DNA from 3 places in the Thalassospira sp. Z349TD_5 genome. Region 2 is predicted to be linked to each of the others. Evidence: predicted binding sites of a transcription regulator. Region 2 holds the regulator's gene; each other region holds the start of a gene.
What was found. Region 2 encodes PhoB, which activates phosphate uptake and scavenging genes when phosphate is short. Its sites were predicted from a motif close to TNTCATAAAACTGTCA; they were not measured.
Positions count from the first base shown of each region.

Region 1: a site for PhoB is predicted at 1,785-1,800, ahead of phnD (phosphate/phosphite/phosphonate ABC transporter substrate-binding protein). Genes of this name have one in related genera too.
Region 3: a site for PhoB is predicted at 4,696-4,711, ahead of AC0VXT_RS06765 (DUF2794 domain-containing protein). Genes of this name have one in related genera too.

Region 1 covers NZ_CM149654.1:871,979-878,070, forward strand. Annotated here, with positions in the region: gene phnC (phosphonate ABC transporter ATP-binding protein) at 1-594, opposite strand, end outside; gene phnD (phosphate/phosphite/phosphonate ABC transporter substrate-binding protein) at 672-1,640, opposite strand; gene AC0VXT_RS03845 (DeoR/GlpR family DNA-binding transcription regulator) at 1,875-2,672, shown strand; gene fumC (class II fumarate hydratase) at 2,812-4,203, shown strand; gene AC0VXT_RS03855 (DUF2867 domain-containing protein) at 4,272-4,751, opposite strand; gene AC0VXT_RS03860 (hypothetical protein) at 4,813-5,310, shown strand; gene AC0VXT_RS03865 (copper chaperone PCu(A)C) at 5,380-5,901, shown strand; gene AC0VXT_RS03870 (cupin domain-containing protein) at 6,015-6,092, shown strand, end outside.
Region 2 covers NZ_CM149654.1:3,869,568-3,875,659, forward strand. Annotated here, with positions in the region: gene AC0VXT_RS17855 (SDR family oxidoreductase) at 1-424, opposite strand, end outside; gene AC0VXT_RS17860 (calcium/sodium antiporter) at 518-1,480, opposite strand; gene AC0VXT_RS17865 (cation:proton antiporter domain-containing protein) at 1,774-3,555, shown strand; gene phoB (phosphate regulon transcriptional regulator PhoB) at 3,624-4,322, opposite strand; gene phoU (phosphate signaling complex protein PhoU) at 4,340-5,062, opposite strand; gene pstB (phosphate ABC transporter ATP-binding protein PstB) at 5,086-5,889, opposite strand; gene pstA (phosphate ABC transporter permease PstA) at 5,891-6,092, opposite strand, start outside.
Region 3 covers NZ_CM149654.1:1,509,265-1,515,356, forward strand. Annotated here, with positions in the region: gene AC0VXT_RS06745 (PLP-dependent cysteine synthase family protein) at 1-395, opposite strand, end outside; gene fliN (flagellar motor switch protein FliN) at 608-907, shown strand; gene AC0VXT_RS06755 (glucose/quinate/shikimate family membrane-bound PQQ-dependent dehydrogenase) at 1,095-3,431, shown strand; gene AC0VXT_RS06760 (tetratricopeptide repeat protein) at 3,511-4,281, opposite strand; gene AC0VXT_RS06765 (DUF2794 domain-containing protein) at 4,293-4,568, opposite strand; gene AC0VXT_RS06770 (hypothetical protein) at 4,821-5,246, opposite strand; gene AC0VXT_RS06775 (DUF2659 family protein) at 5,739-6,092, shown strand, end outside.

The sequences.
Region 1 (6,092 bases), 1.6 Mb from region 2:
CGGCAGCTGCAGCTCGGATGCGAGTGCGCGCAACAGTTCCATGATCTGACGCGATGTTTTCGGATCCAGCGATGCGGTCGGCTCGTCGGCCAGCAGAATTTCCGGTTCCTGCATCAGGGCGCGCACAACACCAACACGTTGGCGTTCACCACCGGAAAGTTCACTGGCACGTTTATTGGCATAGTGGGCAATGCCGACACGTTCCATCAGATGGAAAGCGCGGTCGATGTCTTCTTGCGGATATTTGCGGCTGACAGCGCGCCATGCCGGAAGGTAACCGAGACGGCCAGATTGAACGTTTTCCATGACCGTCAGGCGTTCAATCAGATTAAAGCCCTGAAACACCATACCAATGCGGCGGCGCGCGAGGCGCAGCGACTTACCTTCCAGCTTGGTCAGTTCAGTGCCGTTTAATTCGATGGAGCCTGAAGATGGCTCAACAAGGCGGTTGATACAGCGCAACAAGGTGCTTTTACCAGCACCAGACGCGCCGATGATTGAAACGACACTTTCGCCCGGCACTTCTAGGTTCAGGTTTTTCAACACTGCCTTTTCGTCGCCATAGCGTTTTACGAGTTCTTTGATACGCAGCATTGCGTTACCCCGGATATAAATGGGCCATTGCAGGGCCCGAAATCATCAGGCCCTGCTGTGGTGTGCGATGGTGTGAATTATTTCAGGTTGTCAGGGGTGTATTTGACACCGTTGGCAGCCTGAATTTCGCGAATAACGGCCCAGTCATCCTGATAGGTGACCGGCAGGAATTTCGAGACACCTTTGAACTCTTCGCCAAGGGCAGTGCCCTTCATGTCGAAGGTAAAGAAGGCTTCTTTGATTTTCTCGACCAGTTCAGGCTTCAGATTGTGGGCATAGTTGAACGAAGTGGTCGGGAAAGGCTTGCTCTCGTAAATGATTTTGACTTCTTTGGGATCATACAGATCACGCTGCGCCATACGTTCAACCACCTCGGATGCGACCGGGGCAGCGTCATAGTCGCCAGCAACAACGCCAAGGATCGACTGGTCGTGCGAGCCGGAATAGACAACTTCGTAATCCTGTTCAGGAACGATGCCCTGACCCGGAAGAAGTGCACGCGGAGCAAGGTTGCCCGAGTTCGAGGTCGGTGAGGTGTGCGCAACGCGCTTGCCCTTAAGGTCGGCAACCGTGTCAATGCCGCTGTCGGTGCGGGTATAAAGCTGAAGCGTATAACCAAAACGACCATCATCCGCACCCATCAGGGCAAACGGAACCGCACCGGCAAGGTTCACCGCAAACGGGGTCGGCCCGGTCGAGAAGCCGGCAACATGCAGGCGGCCTGAACGCATGGCTTCAACTTCGGCAGAGTTCGACTGAACTGCAAAGAAGTGAACGTCTTTGCCAGTGACTTTTTCGAGATGTTCAAGGAACGGATTCCAGATATCTGCATAAACCGCAGGGTCTTCGACCGGGGTATAGGCAAAGACGAGGGTATCAGGATCAACCAGCTGATCCGCAGCCGGTGCATCTGCAACCAGATCGCCATCCATATCGCAATAGATCTGATCAAGATCGCCGCGCGCAATGCAATCATCCGCCGCATGAGCCGGAGCGGATGCCATGCCAACCATACCGATTGCTGCGAGCAAGGTGGTGAGCTTCAATGTGTCTGTTTTTTTCGAATGTGAAAACACGATGTTGTGACCTTTCTTCCCTATGAAAGCCGGGTTTTCCCAGCGATTTTGTGATTTTGTGGTTTTGGTATTGTTACTTTTCCCAACATTATGAATTTGAAAAAGTTTGGAAATCAACACAAAACTGTAACAAAAGGTTTCCATCAATATTGCTAAAGTTCTCCGTAAGTCAGGTAAAACGCCAGTATTGGGGGAGGAATTGCTTTGCGAATTGGAAAAAAACAACGCCAGCAGAGCATTCTGCAGGAACTCAAGCTCCATCCGCATGTGAGAGTTGCCACATTGGCGGAGCGATTCGACGTTGCGACCGAAACCATTCGCCGTGATCTTGATGCGCTCAGCGAAGATGGCTTGATCAAGCGCGAGTTCGGCGGGGCATCGGCGGGCCCCATGGGACATCAGCCTGACCTGATCGAACGTCAATCAACCGCAGTGGCCGGACTGGACCGTATTGGTATGCTTGCGGCCAATCTGGTGCGCCCGGGTGATGTTGTGATGATTGATGCCGGATCAACAGTGGCCCAGCTGGCACCGTATCTTGCACTAAACGGCGGAACACAGGCACGCACATTTATCACCAACTGCTATGCGGTGGTTCATGGCATGGGCGATGTGGCCGACCGTGATGACGTGGTGATGTGTCCGGGTGGCTTTGATGTTCGCGAAAATGCCGTGTACGGAAGTGACACCATTGATTTCCTGCGCCGGTTTCACGCCAATATCGCCTTTATCGGTGCGTCGGGTGTCTCTTGGCCGGGCTTTAGTGATGTAAACCGGCGTGCGGTTGCGGTCAAACGTGCGATGATGGAGCGGTCTGACGAAACCTGGTTGATGGTGGATCACACCAAATTTGATCAGCGTTATCTTGAAAATGTCGCCCCGATTGAGGCCCTGACCGGGATCATCACGGATCTGGTGCCGTCGCAGAAAACCATCTCGCAACTTCAGCGCGCAGGCATCAAGCTTGTGACGTGGCAGGACGCCCAAACGAAGATCGCCTGACATCTTAAGAATTGGTCTCAATCGGATTTGCGTTATGTCAGGTTCCAGACCATATTCCCCAAATGGCAGTACCGAGAGGATTGCCGTGCCGGGTTTCCCGCCCCGGTCAGTTTGTTTTCTGACACGGAGGATTTCTATCGTGACCAATCAAGTGACCACCCGTACCGAGCAAGATACCATGGGGGCCATTGATGTGCCCGCAGACCGGTATTGGGGGGCGCAAACACAGCGTTCCACCCAGAATTTCCGCATTGGCGGGGAGCGGATGCCAGATGCGCTGATCAAGGCGTTTGGTATTCAAAAACTTGCTGCAGCACGGGCCAATGTTGCGCTTGGAAATCTGGACGGGGAACTTGCACGTGCGATTGAAACGGCGGCGCGTGAAGTGGCCGATGGCAAGTTGCTGGATCATTTTCCATTGGTTGTCTGGCAAACAGGGTCGGGTACCCAGACCAACATGAACACCAATGAAGTGATCGCAAACCGCGCCTGTGAAATCCTTGGTAAACCGATGGGGCTGCGTGATCCTGTCCATCCCAATGACCATGTGAACCGTGGGCAATCATCGAACGACAGTTTCCCGGCGGCCATGCATATTGCGGCCGTGGTCGAGATTGAGGAAACCCTCAAACCGGCGTTAAAGCATCTGCGCAGTACCCTTGAAGCCAAGGAAAAAACGTTTGCCGATATCGTGAAAATTGGCCGAACCCATATGCAGGATGCCGTGCCCCTGACACTGGGGCAGGAATTTTCCGGCTATGCCATGCAAATTGAACTTGGTCTGGACCGCATTGATGATGCGATGAAACGTTTACGTAAACTCGCCCAAGGCGGGACTGCATTGGGCACCGGGCTGAATGCGCCAAAGGGCTTTGATATTGAATTTGCCAAACAGGCATCTGACATCACTGGCATTGCGTTTGAAACCGCCCAAAACAAGTTCGAAGCCTTGGCTGCCCATGATGCCTGCGTTGAAATGTCGGGTGTTATGAACGTTCTTGCGGCGTCTCTAATGAAGATTGGCAATGATATTCGCCTGCTTGGATCGGGGCCGCGTTGCGGGTTGGGTGAATTGGTCCTGCCAGCCAACGAACCGGGATCGTCGATCATGCCGGGCAAGGTCAACCCGACGCAGGCCGAGGCGCTTACCATGGTCTGCGCGCAGGTTATCGGCAATCATGTTGCGGTGACGGTTGGAGGATCAAACGGGCATCTTGACCTTAATGTGTTTAAACCGGTGATCATTTATAACCTGCTGCAATCGATCCGCCTGATCGCCGACGCATCCGCAAGCTTTGCCGACAATTGCATTGCCGGGCTGGAAGCCGATCAGGAAAAGATCGATCACTATGTCGAACAAAGTCTGATGCTGGTGACGGCCTTGGCGCCGCATATTGGCTATGACAATGCCGCCGCCGTTGCCAAAAAGGCGCATAAGGATCGTAGTAGCCTGAAAGAAGCAACCATCGCACTTGGTTTCCTTGACGGGGATAAATTCGATGAACTGGTTCAGGCGCGTGACATGATCTGATCGCGCAGGCATCGCATTTTTTGGATCAAAGGCCGGGCGGATATCAGTCCGGCCTTTGTTGTTAGAGCTTAACCGCCATAGGCCGCATTGAGCATCGTCGGAACAATCTTGCGGTGGAACGGCGTTATGGTCGCCAAGTACGCTTGGCCAAGAATATTATGGCGTTTTACGGCCGTGATGGCGCGGATCGCGGTCTGCCCCTCTGCGACATGATCAATTTCAATGACAAGTCGGAAATCAAGGTGCTTGTCGTTCAGCCCCAGAGTGATTGAGTCGTCCGCCCGTGCGATCACGGGGAAAATTCCAATAATGTTGGGGTTGTCAGGGTCATTTACGCCGGGCTTTAAGCCGAATGGTCGCATGACAAGATCGCGAACTTGCATCAATCGAGCGACCCAGACCGGTCGGGAATGCATGATCTTTTGCGCGGCGATTTCAGGGGTGATGCCCGTGTCGGATGTGGTGATGGAAAAACTGTCCGCCCAATCCGCATCTGGCAGTGCTGGGTGAGGCAGAGTGACGGGATTGGCAATTGCATATGTATGCATGGAGGGGGCCAATCGCATTATTTTGGCGTGGTCATAATCATGTGTTTGCGATGGCTTTACAATGATCAATGTCATTGCGAAGGGACGCTATATCGTGCATATCAGGGATATGCCTGTTTTTGCCTGTTCACATAGTGCCAGTTATGCCCGACTTTTAAGCCGTTTGCTTCAGGTCTGGGGCATGGCGTGTGTTGTTTTGCTGGCCGGTGTTACACAATCGGGCTTTATCCCGGCATTTTTGGGCGGGCAGGGGATCGGTGTTTCTGGCGCACAGGCCGCACCCGGTGGTGATCTTCTGCTGATCTGCACACCCGATGGTATTCGCGCCGTATCGCTCAGTGGGGAGGACTTGCCGACGCCAGATGGCGAGAATAATACCGCGCACGGGTTCTGTTCCCTTTGTGCGACTCACCATGGTGTATTTGTTGATCTGGGTGTGCCTGACATTGCTCCGATGTCAAAGATCGGTCACATCACCTATGCCCATGCCATCGGCGTGGCAGCGGGCCATGAAATTCCGCGTATCCGTCATTCGCGTGCACCACCGGTTTCTGTCTGATTTCAAACCACAACCCATTGATGAAATTGGCCTTGCACGGATTACAGGCCAAAAGACGGATGAAATCCCATGAAAAAACTGTTTGCTGTTATCGCGACCATCACATCGCTGTTTGTTGTTTCCAGCGCCTTCGCCGCGGATATCGAAATCAAGGACGCATGGTCCAAAGCATCGCTTGGTCAGGTGCGTAACGGTGTTGCTTTCCTTGAAGTCGTCAATCACGGTGACGCGGATCGGGTTGTTGGCGTACGCAGTGATCTGGCGGAAAAAACCGAACTGCATACCCACATCATGGCCAACAACGTCATGAAGATGCGCCAGGTCGAAGGCGGTATTGATGTGCCGATGCACGGCACTGTCATGTTCAAGCCGGGCAGCTATCACGTCATGCTGATGGGCCTGAAAAAGCCGCTTACCGAAGGCGAAATGATCAACGTGACGCTTGAATTTGAAAAAGCGGGTGATGTGCCGGTGATGATCAATGTGCTTGGTCCGCTTGCCAAAGGGCCGGCTGGCATGGGCGAAATGGATCATGGCGAGATGAACCACGGCGAAATGGACCATGACAAGATGGATCACAAAACCAACTAGGTGTGTGACCCCATCAAGTCGGGCTGAATATATCAGGGGGAAGGTTTGCGCCTTTCCCCTTTCTTCGTCATGATGTCGGGAAATAAATGCCGTTGATTAAAGGGAAGTACTCCATGCCAGATGCCATCACGATTGACGACCTGATCGCAAAACTCGGCCTGCAACCCCACCCCGAAGGCGGATATTACGCC
Region 2 (6,092 bases):
TCATATTGATGATCAGGCCCTGACACTCGTCTGGCAGGCGTTTGGCAAATTGCTGACTTAGGACAAAGGGTGCGCGCAGGTTGGCTTCCATATGAAGGTCCCAGCCTTCGCGCGTTGCACTTTTGACGTCATCATATTCAAAGGTCGATGCGTTATTGATCAGAATGCCAATCGGCCCAAGGGCGGCGTTGGCTTCGCGCAGGATGCGATGGGTATCATCCTCGTTGGAAAGATCAGCCGAGATCACGCAGGCGCGTCGCCCAAGGGCGCGGATTTTATCGGCCAGATGTTCGGCATCTTTGCGCGAATGATGGCAATGCAGCGCAAGGTCATAGCCGTTGTTCGCCAGATCAAGTGCAAGTGCGCGACCAATGCGTTTAGCGGCCCCGGTAATCAGTACAGTTTTTGGCACATGATCCGTCATTCTGGCATCGTCCCGTTATGTCACATCAAACTTTATGGCATCGTTATTTTGCATCAGATGTTTTTGGGGCCAATACCGCACCCCACCCATCTTTTACGCCGCGACCAGTTGGAAGACATAGACAAAATAGGCGATCACGAAAACCACACCGGCACTGCGCGACAGTTTGCGGAAGGCAAACGTCACCAGCAACAGGGCAACCGTCACCGCCAGCATGATCCAAATGTCCGACGCAAGGATCTGGGCCGGAACCGGTATCGGCGTGATCAGCGAAACGCCGCCAATGATCACCAGAAGGTTCAACAGGTTTGAGCCAAACACATTGCCAAGCGCAACATCGGAATGCCCGCGGAATGCGGCAACCATCGATGCGGCAAGTTCGGGCAAGGATGTGCCAAAAGCCACAAGGGTCAGGCCAATTACCGCCTCGGACACACCAAACTCACGGGCGACTGTCACACCACCATCGACCAGCCATTCCGCGCCAAACATCAAGGCGACAATCCCGATCACGGTTGCAATGATCGGTTTTAACCAGCCCGAGGGCACCTCGCCGACTTCATCGACCTCTTCTTCGTGCAGGTTACTGGCGTGGCTGGGCATGTTTTTGTCGTGCTTATAGGTGAAGTACCAGATCGCGACCAACACACACAGCATCACCGCCCCGGCCCAGCGTTCAATCACGCCAAACATGCACAGCCCGATAAACAAGAGCGTGCCCAGCAACATCGCCCCGCCATCGCGCACAACCGTTACACGGCCTGCTGCAATAGGTTTAAGCAGGGCCACGGCCCCGAGGATCAGCAATATATTGGCGATATTTGATCCAACCACATTCCCCATCGCGATATCGGCAGTACCTTTGAGCGATGCGTTCAGCGATACAACAAATTCCGGCGCGGATGTGCCCGCCGCCACAATGGTCAAACCGACAATGACCTTGGACACCCCCATCAAAAGGGCAAGGCCAACAGCCCCCCGAACGATGAATTCACCACCCGCGGTCAAAAGGACAAGACCGGCGATAATCTGAAGATAAGGGATCAACTGTTCCAAGATGTGTTTGCTCGTATTGATTATATCGTTAATTCGGACCCATCCAATTCAGGCCGATCCGGGCCCGCGGAACATGGCATTCCGCAAGATGAATGGCAAGTCATCAGGACATGACAATTGTCACAACAATCACGTCCCCATGCATCAAAGCCATCAATGTCACGCATTCTGCCGTGATGCGGGGGCCCACCACCTGTCGATCAGATTTCCATGAGACGTGCGGGGTTATTTTCGCTATTCTGGTATTCTTGGTAATTTCATATATTTAACTGCGTGTTGGACCCAATCAAACCATGCATCACGGCGTTCTGTTCGAGCTTTTCCTGATCCTGACGGCGGCGGTGATCGCCGTGCCGCTTGCCCATCGGTTGCGGGCAAATTCCATCATCGGATTTCTGATTGGCGGTTTTTGCATCGGCCCGTTCGGGTTCGGCTTGATCAATGAGCGTCAGGAAATTGCAACGGTTGCCGAACTTGGCGTTGTGTTTTTGTTGTTCATGATCGGGCTGGAGCTGTCGCGCGAACGTCTGCGCGTGATTGGCGGGCGGTTTGCCGTGCTTGGCCTGTTTCAAATTGGCGTCTCGATGGCGGTGCTGTTTGCCGGGTTGGCCGTCCTTGGCTTTAGCGTGCCCAGTGCGGTGGTGATTGCAGGTGCCTTGGCCTTATCGTCCACCGCGATCATTTTAAAACAGCTTTCTGATGACAGGCAGCTCCATACCAAATTCGGGCGTGCGGCCCTTGCCATTTTGCTGATACAGGATGTGGCGGTTGGCCCGTTCCTGATCATGGTGCAGGCAGCCGGCGATGCCGGAACCGAAACCAGCCCGTGGGTCAGCATTCTGACCGGGATTGGCGCGGTTGGCATTTTGTTGCTGATCGGGCGCTATTTGTTGCCGCGCCTGTTTCGCTATATCGCGCTTCTTAAAAACCCGGAACTGTTTGCCATTGGCACATTGTTTGTGGTGCTGGCCGCCAGCACGCTCACCGAAGTTGCCGGACTTTCGATGGCGCTTGGTGCGTTCATCGCCGGTGTGATGTTGGCTGAGACCGAATTTCGTCATCAGATCGAGGCCGATATCACCCCGTTTCGCGGTGTTTTCCTGTCGCTGTTTTTCATGTCGGTGGGCATGTCGGTCAATGCCGATATTGTGTTTACCCAGTTTGGCACCATTGTGCTTTGGCTGATTGCGCTGATTGGGACAAAGACCGCCCTTTTGTTCGTTCTGGCATTAATGGCCCGCTTTGAAAAAGGGTCGGCGTTGCGTGTTGGCATGAGTTTGGCCGCAGGCGGCGAGTTTGCCTTTGTCATGCTGGCGCTGGCCGCACAAAATGGGGCGATTGCGCCCGACCTTGTCGCGGTGATGATCCCGGTGGTGGCGCTTTCGATGGCGCTGACCCCGACATTGATGACCGTCGGGCAACGCATTGAAGAAAAGCTCCATCCCAAAGAAGACGACCAGCTTGGCCCGATTGAAGCCGAAACCGACGGGTTCCAGCAGCATGTTCTGGTCATCGGGTGCGGACGTGTCGGGCGGGTTTTGGCGAGATTGTTAAAAACCCGCAACATTCCCTATGTGGTTATTGATAGCGACGCCTTGCAGGTTTCGCGCGGGCGGGCCGAAGGATTGCCGGTGTATTTTGCCGATGGGTCACGACCGGAAACATTCCGGGCTGCACACACTGACGAAGCAAAAATTGCGGTCGTTGCCCTGGGGAACCCGCATGCGACCGAAAAAGCCGTTGCCCTGCTCCGTCATTACTATCCGCATTTAAAAATCTTTGCCCGCGCACAGGACATTACCCATATCGGGCCACTGTCGCGCAGTGGCGCGGATGCCGCCATTCCAGAGGTGCTTGAAACCGGGTTGCGGCTTTCAGATCATGTGTTGGCGGCCTGTGATGTACCGCAAGAAGAAATTGATGCGGAAATCGCCAAGTTCCGGCGCGCAGACATGTTGTTGATGAATGAGCTGGCGCCGCGCACGCAGCGGCGTAAGGCCGAAACGGCAGGCTCAGCTAAGCCTGCGTCTGGCTCTGGCCCCAAAACACCAAAAGCCAAAAAAGACGCCAAATAAACCAAAACCCCCACGCAAAACGCGATGGGGGTTTCTATCTTCAGGTCGCCAAATCAGGTTTGGGTGAACTACGCAGCGGTTTCTGAATCCAGTGCATAGCCCGCCGCACGCACGGTGCGGATGATGTCGCGGGTCCCTTTGACGTCATTAAGCGCCTTACGCAGACGGCGAATATGGACATCAACTGTGCGGGTTTCGACATAAATGTTCGGGCCCCAGACCGCGTTAAGCAGTTGTTCGCGCGAGAAAACCCGACCCGGATGCTCAAGGAAATAACGCAGCAGACGGAATTCCGTCGGACCCAGATGGATGGCCTTGCCATTGCGGCTGACACGGTGGGCGGCGAGATCCATTTCGATATCGGAATAGATCAACTGCCCTTGTGGTTGCGCCGGACCGGATCGGCGCAACAGCGCACGAATACGGGCCAGCAATTCGCCAATGGCAAACGGCTTGGTGACATAATCATCGGCCCCGGTATCAAGGCCGCGAATGCGATCGCCTTCTTCACCGCGCGCGGTCACCATGATCACCGGCACATCGCGGCTTTCAGGTTTGCGGCGGATCTGACGGCAGACCTCAATCCCCGACATGACCGGCAACATCCAGTCCAAAAGGACCAGATCAACATGGGTTTCGGCCATGATTTTCAACGCTTCGTCACCGTCCCCGGCTTCGACAACCTGCATCCCCTCACGTTCGAGGTTGTAGCGCAACATGGTCACGATTGCGGCTTCGTCCTCGACGATTAGAACCGTTGGGTCCATCTTCTTATGCTCCAGTGTCACTCATTCGGTTCGACAACAGCAAAGTTTGCTGCATCGTTTTTTGGCCGACCATCTGTCGGCAGGTCTTCGCCTTTGATCCGATAGTAAATCGTCTCGGCGATATTGGTCGCATGGTCGCCAATCCGTTCGATGTTTTTGGCAATGAACAGCATGTGCGTCGATGCGGTAATGTTGCGCGGGTCTTCCATCATGTAGGTCAGCAATTCGCGGAACAGCGAATTGTACATGTCATCGACTTCCTGATCGCGGGCCCAGACACGCTGTGCCTTTTCCGCATCGCCTTCGATATAGGCATCGAGAACGTCCTTGATGATTTCCTGCGCCAGACGCGCCATGTTCGGGATGACCTGAACCGGGCGGATCGGCGGAATCTGGTTTAGGACCTGGGCGCGCTTGGCGATGTTTTTCGCAAGATCGCCAATCCGTTCCAGATCGTTCGACAGTTTCAGGGTTGTCACCACCTGACGCAGGTCGTCTGCCATCGGCTGACGCAGGGCCAGAAGACGGACAGCAAAATCCTGAACTTCCTGTTCAAGTGCATCAATACGGTGATCCGACAGAATGACCTTTTCGGCCAGTTCGGAATCACGTTTGACGATGGATCGGATCGCAGAGATCAGCTGGCTTTCCGCAAGCCCGCCCATCTGCGAGATGATGTTGTTCAGACGGGTCAGTTCCTCGTCGAACGAACTCACGATATGTGTTTTTTCGTCAGCCATTTAAATCACTCTCCTGCGGGCGCTTAACCGAAGCGGCCGGTGATGTAACCCTTGGTGCGTTCGTCTTTTGGGTTGGTGAAAATCTGATCGGTTTCGCCAACTTCAACCAACTTCCCAAGATGGAAGAAAGCCGTGCGTTGCGACACACGTGCAGCCTGCTGCATGGAGTGGGTCACAATCACGATCGTGTAGTTCGAACGCAATTCATCAATCAATTCTTCGACCTTGGCGGTCGCAATCGGATCAAGTGCCGAGCACGGCTCATCCATCAGGATGACTTCCGGGCTGACGGCAACCGCGCGTGCGATGCACAGGCGCTGCTGCTGCCCACCGGAAAGACCGGTTGCAGGCGACTGAAGACGATCTTTGACTTCCTTAAGCAAACCCGCACGTTCAAGCGAGGTCATCACAATTTGATCAAGCTCATCGCGCGAATTGACCAAACCATGGATCCGCGGGCCATAGGCCACATTGTCATAGATGGTTTTCGGGAACGGGTTTGGTTTTTGAAACACCATCCCGATGCGCGCGCGCAACTGAACAACGTCGATGCGTTTGTCATAGATATCGCGGCCATCAAGGGTGACTTCGCCTTTGATCGTCACACCGTCAATCGTGTCGTTCATGCGGTTCATGCAGCGCAGGAAGGTTGATTTACCACAGCCCGACGGGCCGATCAGGGCGGTGACCTGACGTTCGACGATGTCAAGATTGACATCAAACAGCGCCTGATTGTCGCCATAGGAAAGATTAAGGTCACGGGCCGTCATTTTAGGACTTGCGACCGACGGCTGTGCCGTCATTGCGCTCTGGGATACAGCAGCCATTTTACCACTTCCGTTCAAATTTTTTGCGCAGATACACGGCAAAGCCATTCATGAGGACCAAGAAGGCCAGCAACACCATGATGGCCGCCGAGGTTTTTTCGACAAAGGCACGTTCCGGGCTGTCGGCCCAAAGATAGATTTGCACCGGCAGAACCGTTGCCGGATCCAGCGCCCCGCCCGGAATATCGACAATAAAGGCAACC
Region 3 (6,092 bases), 2.2 Mb from region 2:
ATCTGACCGCTTTGGTCAACCAGATGGCTTTCACCACCATAAAAGGCAATCTGATCAATCTTTTGCTGCGATGTGGATTTGGGCATCACGGCGATAAAGCGCAGGCCCAGAAGACGTGCGAAATAGGCTTCTGATACCGCCGTGGAGCCACTCGATGCCTCGATCACCGGGGTGTCTTTGGTGATCCAGCCGTTACACAGCCCATATAGGAACAACGACCGGGCCAGACGATGCTTTAGACTGCCGGACGGATGGGTCGATTCATCTTTGAGGTACAAGCCAATCCCGTCAAGCGGGGGAAGATCCAGGCGGATCAGGTGCGTGTCGGCGGATCGGTTAAAATCGGCTTCGATGGTGCTGATGGCTTCGGCAACCCATTGGCAGTCATATGGCATGTCGCATCCTGATACTGTTTTTTAGACGTTATTTTCGATATGGGGCCAGAGATAAGGGATTATAATACAAAAAACGAGCGTGAAATTGTCTCGATACATTTTGACGAAACGTACGAATTAAAACAGATTGGGCTTGCTAACACTTTTTTCAAAGCTAACACTCTATAGTGAGTGTCGCGATTCTATCGATCTGATTAGGTGACTTGGAAATCATGGCTGACAAAGAAAAAGATCCATTTGCGGCCCGTCATGGGTCTGAGATAGGTGCGGCCTATGATGTGCCTGTGCGTGTTTCGACCGTGATTGGCAAAAGCCAGATTCAGGTGGCACAGCTGATGCGTTTAACGCGCGGGGCGGTGCTGGAGCTTGATCGTCGTGTGGGCGAGCCCGTTGATATTTACGTCAACAACCGTCTGGTCGCGCGCGGTGAGCTGGTTGTGGTCGATGATAACTTGGGTGTCACCATCACAGAAGTGGTCAAAACCGGGACGATTATCGAAACCCATCACTGACCTGTTTTTACGCGATACAAAAAGTCAAACCACCGCGCCAAACTGGTCGGTGGTTTTTTTTGTTTCACGCAGCATGGAACCTCGGCAGTTGCTAGGCGTTTGATTGCAAAGCTCCTTTAAAATGCCATATTACAGCCAAAGGCTGTATTGGTCTTTACTGACCTCAATTAAAACGAGGGCGAACTCCATGCTTAATTTCCTGACGTCCGGGCTGCTGGCCCTGATTGGTCTTGCACTTGCCGGTGGCGGTGTCTGGCTGATTGCTGTTGGTGGCAGTTGGTACTACGCATTGGCAGGGCTGGCTTTTCTGGTCGCTGCCTTCTTGTCGTTTAAGCGCAAACCTGCACTGTTGCCGTTCTATGGCCTGTTTCTGATTGCCAGTCTGATCTGGGCCGTCTGGGAAACCGGCTTTGACTGGTGGCAGCTTGGGCCGCGCGGCGGGATTACGGTCCTGATTGGCTTGTGGCTGATTACACCGATGTTTCGCAAAACGCTGACGTCGGGGAAACCCGTGCCTGATGTCAAACCGGCACGGTCCTTCTTGCTGGAAGGAAGTGTGGTGCTGGCGGTTGTTGTTGCGGTTTATTCCATGCTGAATAACCCCCATGAAATCGCCGGACGTTTGCCAAGTGAGCCGGTCGCAAGCAGTCCGGCATATGGTGGCACGGTTCCAGATGGCGACTGGCATCAGTATGGTCGCACGCCATTTGGACAGCGGTACTCACCACTTGATCAGGTCAATGTGGATAATGTCGCATCGCTGGAACAGGCGTGGGTCTATCAGACTGGCGACATGAAGCGCGTTGATGATGTGCCCGAAACCACCTATCAGGTGACCCCGCTTAAGGTCGGTGAAACGCTTTATCTGTGTACACCGCATAGCTGGGCCATTGCCATTGACGCAAAAACCGGCCAGGAAAAGTGGAAATATGATCCCGGCATTCCGCAAAACCCGGATCGTCAGCACCAGACATGTCGCGGTGTGACCTATTACAAAGACCCGGCGGTAACGGAAAATGGGCCATGTACGGCGCGTGTTTTCCTGCCGACATCGGATGCGCGCCTGATTGCGCTTGATTCGGACACGGGCGAGGTTTGCCCGTCGTTTGGCGATGAGGGCACGGTGCACCTTGAAGAAAACATGCCCTATAACCCCGAGGGGTATTATTATTCGACGTCACCGCCCGTCGCGGCGGCAGGCAAGATCATCATTGGTGGGGCGGTGAATGACAATTATTCGACCAAGTCGCAGTCTGGTGTCATTCGCGCCTATGACATTAACACTGGTGAGCTGATCTGGAATTGGGACTCGGGTAATCCCGAACAGACTGAACCGATCCCAGATGATCAGACCTATACCGCCAATTCACCCAACAGCTGGTCAGTATCGAGTGCGGATGAAGCGCTTGGCATGATCTATGTGCCGTTGGGCAACAAGGTGCCTGACCAGCTTGGCATGAACCGCGATAAGAATGTGGAAACCTATTCATCCTCCATCGTCGCACTTAGCCTTGAAACAGGGCAGGTTCAGTGGGTGCGCCAGACGGTGCATCATGATCTTTGGGATATGGACGTTCCGGCCCAACCGGCGTTGATTGATATCACACAGGATGGTCAAACAGTTCCGGCCCTTGTCGGGCCGACCAAGCAGGGCGATATCTATGTCCTTGATCGCCGGACGGGTGATCCGATCATTCCGGTCAAAGAGGTCCCGGCACCCGGTGGTGCTATCCCCGAAGATTTTACTGCACCAACACAGCCGGTTTCTGATTTGACCTTTATGCCTGATCCACTGACCGAAAAGGATATGTGGGGCATGACCCTGTTTGATCAGATGGCGTGTCGTATCGCGTTCCATCAGTTGAAATATGAAGGGCGCTATACCCCGCCATCCTTGCAGGGCACGCTGGTTTATCCGGGGAATTTCGGGACCTTTAACTGGGGCAGTGTTGCGGTCGATCCGGAACGTCAGGTGATGTTTGGCATGCCGACCTATCTTGCCTTCACATCAAAATTGATCCCGCGTGCCGAAGTGCCGCCGCGCGGTACGGAAAAAGCCAGCGAAATGGGCATCAACCGGAACGAAGGTGCTGACTACGCAGTGAGCATGGGGCCATTCCTGTCCCCGCTTGGCGTTCCGTGTCAGGCCCCGCCTTGGGGCTATGTTGCCGGGGCCGATTTGCGCACGGGCGAGATTGCCTATATGCACAAAAACGGTACGGTCGAAGACATGACGCCTTTGCCCTTGCCGTTTAAACTCGGTGTGCCCGGTATTGGTGGTCCAATCATGACCAAGGGGGGCGTCGCGTTCCTTGGTGCCGCGGTGGATAACTATTTCCGCGCTTATGAAGTCTCGACAGGGGATCAGCTTTGGGAAACGCGGCTTCCGGCTGGTGGGCAGTCCACCCCAATGACCTATGAAACCGATGACGGGACGCAATATGTGTTGATCGTTGCCGGGGGGCATGGGTCCATCGGGACGACGCCCGGCGATTACGTGATCGCTTACAAATTGGCGGAATAAACCAGCACGCCAGACTTAGAACAACAAAGGCACCTGTTATCGCAGGTGCCTTTGTTGTGTTTTGGCTATAGCTGTATATCTATTGCGCGGCTTCGTTTTTCAGGCGGTCATGGACGCGTTTGATTTCTTCGGGGCGCAGCCGTGGTTCAAGGGATGTGACGGCGGCTTTGGCATCCATCTTTTCTTTTTCTTCTGCGCCGGGGGGAAAGGAGATGTTGCCGCGTGCAGCCCGCGTGAGCCAATAATAGGATTCGGCATAGTTTTGCGCGATACCCCAGCCGCGTTCATACATGGCCCCTAACATGAACTGGGCCGCGTGCATGTTGCCCTTGGCAGCGATTTCAAAATAGTGGGCGGCTTCGACGTAGTTCTGCTGGGCTCCACGGCCATGATAATATTGCGCCCCGATCAGGTAGGCCGCATTGCTGTTGTTTGGTGCGGCACGCAGGGCGCGTTTAAAGTATTCCGTTGCCCTGAACTGATCGTAGTTCAGGCCCCAACCATTAAAATAAAGCACCCCGATATAGTAAATTGCGCCAGCATGGTTGGCCTGTGCGGCATACATGAACCATTTGGCGGCTTCTTCGTAATTGGCGGGGCCAGTGTTGCCGCGATAATACAGCAGCCCCAGCGCATATTGCGCACGTGGGTCGTTATTCTGTGCCGCGAACCGCCACTGCGCACGTGCCATTTCGTAATTGCCCGCCTTATAGGCACGATATCCTGATTGATAATCGCCACCCGCCGTATTGGCGTGCGCATTGTTAGGGACAAATTGTGTGGTAAGCAGAAAGCTTGCGACAAGGGCAATTGCCCAACCAAGGCGGAGTTGAGTACGCAGAGATATCAAAAGATGACCGATCAGGAATTGGATTTGAAGAGTGGGACCACTTTGCGCGCGCGGCCTTCGATGGCGTCGAGAACCTTGAGGATGTCCGAGCTTTGCTTGATCCGCTCGCCGCTGTGAAGGGCCAGATACTGGCCAGCATTTTTATGCTCGGCCCCAAGTTTGATGACTTGGAAAAGCGGCGTTTCATGTGTTGATCGGAAAATGGAAAACATCGCCATGCCATCAAGGTGGTCAATGGCATAATCGCGCCATGCGCCGCCAGCAACCTGACGTGAATAGGTGTTCATGAAGTCTCATAAGTTCAGCCCGGTCAAAATGGACAAAGCTTTTGGCTTTGCGGTATTTGGCCAAATCGAACAATGTTCCCATGTCATGCTCCGGCGAGGTTGCATTCAGACCGACAGCATCGAGATGTGACTGTCATATGACACGGTAGCGTGGATTTATCCCCGCCTCAAGTTTCAATGACCAAATAAGGCACGGTTTTGAAATCAACGACAGGATTGGGCATGAGGAGAAAAGTGCTCGCGAACAGGCTGTTACAGGCTGCGCGAGCGGGTCGGCGGCCAATCAAGGGTCTGCGCACCTGTGTTGTATGGGTCTGGTGTGCGATAGCAGCTCACAGCGGCAAGCGACCGGTAACAGTAAAGCGGCGGTTCGGGGATCGGGTCTTTTTTGCAGTAGGACTTGCCATCAATTTTACGAATGGTGGAGCAATCCTGCCCGGTTGAAAGCGAGACCACATGATCGACCAGAGTTTTGTCGGTGTTGATGATGCTGACGACATCAAAAGCCAGATACCACTCAGCACCGGTAAAGATGCTGGTTCCAGCGATATCAGACATGGTTGTGCTGCATCCTGATACGCCCGTACCCAGCAGTGCGGCAAACAGCCCGGCAAGGATGCGTTGACGAATGACGCGCTTGGCATCAGCCCGGCTGTGGATAATTTGACGACGTTTCATGGTGGTCTCCGTCCCGACACCGGGCAATTTTGACCGATGACATTTAAAACTCTGTTCCCTCGAAGCCTTTCAAAGCAAGTAGCGTGCCGAAATGTGTCGGGTTGGGGCAACTGTCTGTCATATGGTCTCTGTGAACAGGATTTTTAGCCGTTTGGGCGTTTTCAGGGTTGATATTGGGCGCCGGGGCGAGCGCGCGATGTGCGCAATTTCACGGAAATGGCCGTGCCGTGCGACCAAAACTGCCAATCAAGATGTGTTTTTGCGGGGCATGAGGCAATTCTTACCGCCCTTTATGTTGCAACTACACACGCGTTGTCTGGTTGCCTAATCTGGCTTGAGAGCACCCAGAAGGCAAAATAATCGGCATAAAGGTGTGAATGACGTTGAGTAGACTTGACCCCTTGTATGCAGGCGCGTTAAATCCTTGCCGGAATTAATTCTGATAAGCGGGCAAGTTGCCCGCTTTCTTGTGACCGGATTGGAGCCGTTTTCGTGGTTGATATTTTCCAGGAAGTCGAAGAAGACCTGAAGCGTGAACGCAGCGAAGCGCTGTGGCGCAAATACGGTAAATACGTGATTGGCGTCGCCGCAGTCATCGTGCTGGGTGTTGCTGGTCGCGAAGGCTGGAAAACTTACGAACACAGCACCAGCATTGAAAATGGTACGCGTCTTGCCAACGCAATTGACCTGACCCAGTCAGGTGAGAACAATCAGGATGCTGCACTCGCCGCACTTGATTCCATCATTGCCGATGGCAATGCGGACTTTGTCGCACTTGGACATTTCCAAAAAGCAGCAGTTTACCTGCGTGCTGGCGTAAAAGAGTCGGCCGTTGCCGAACTTGAA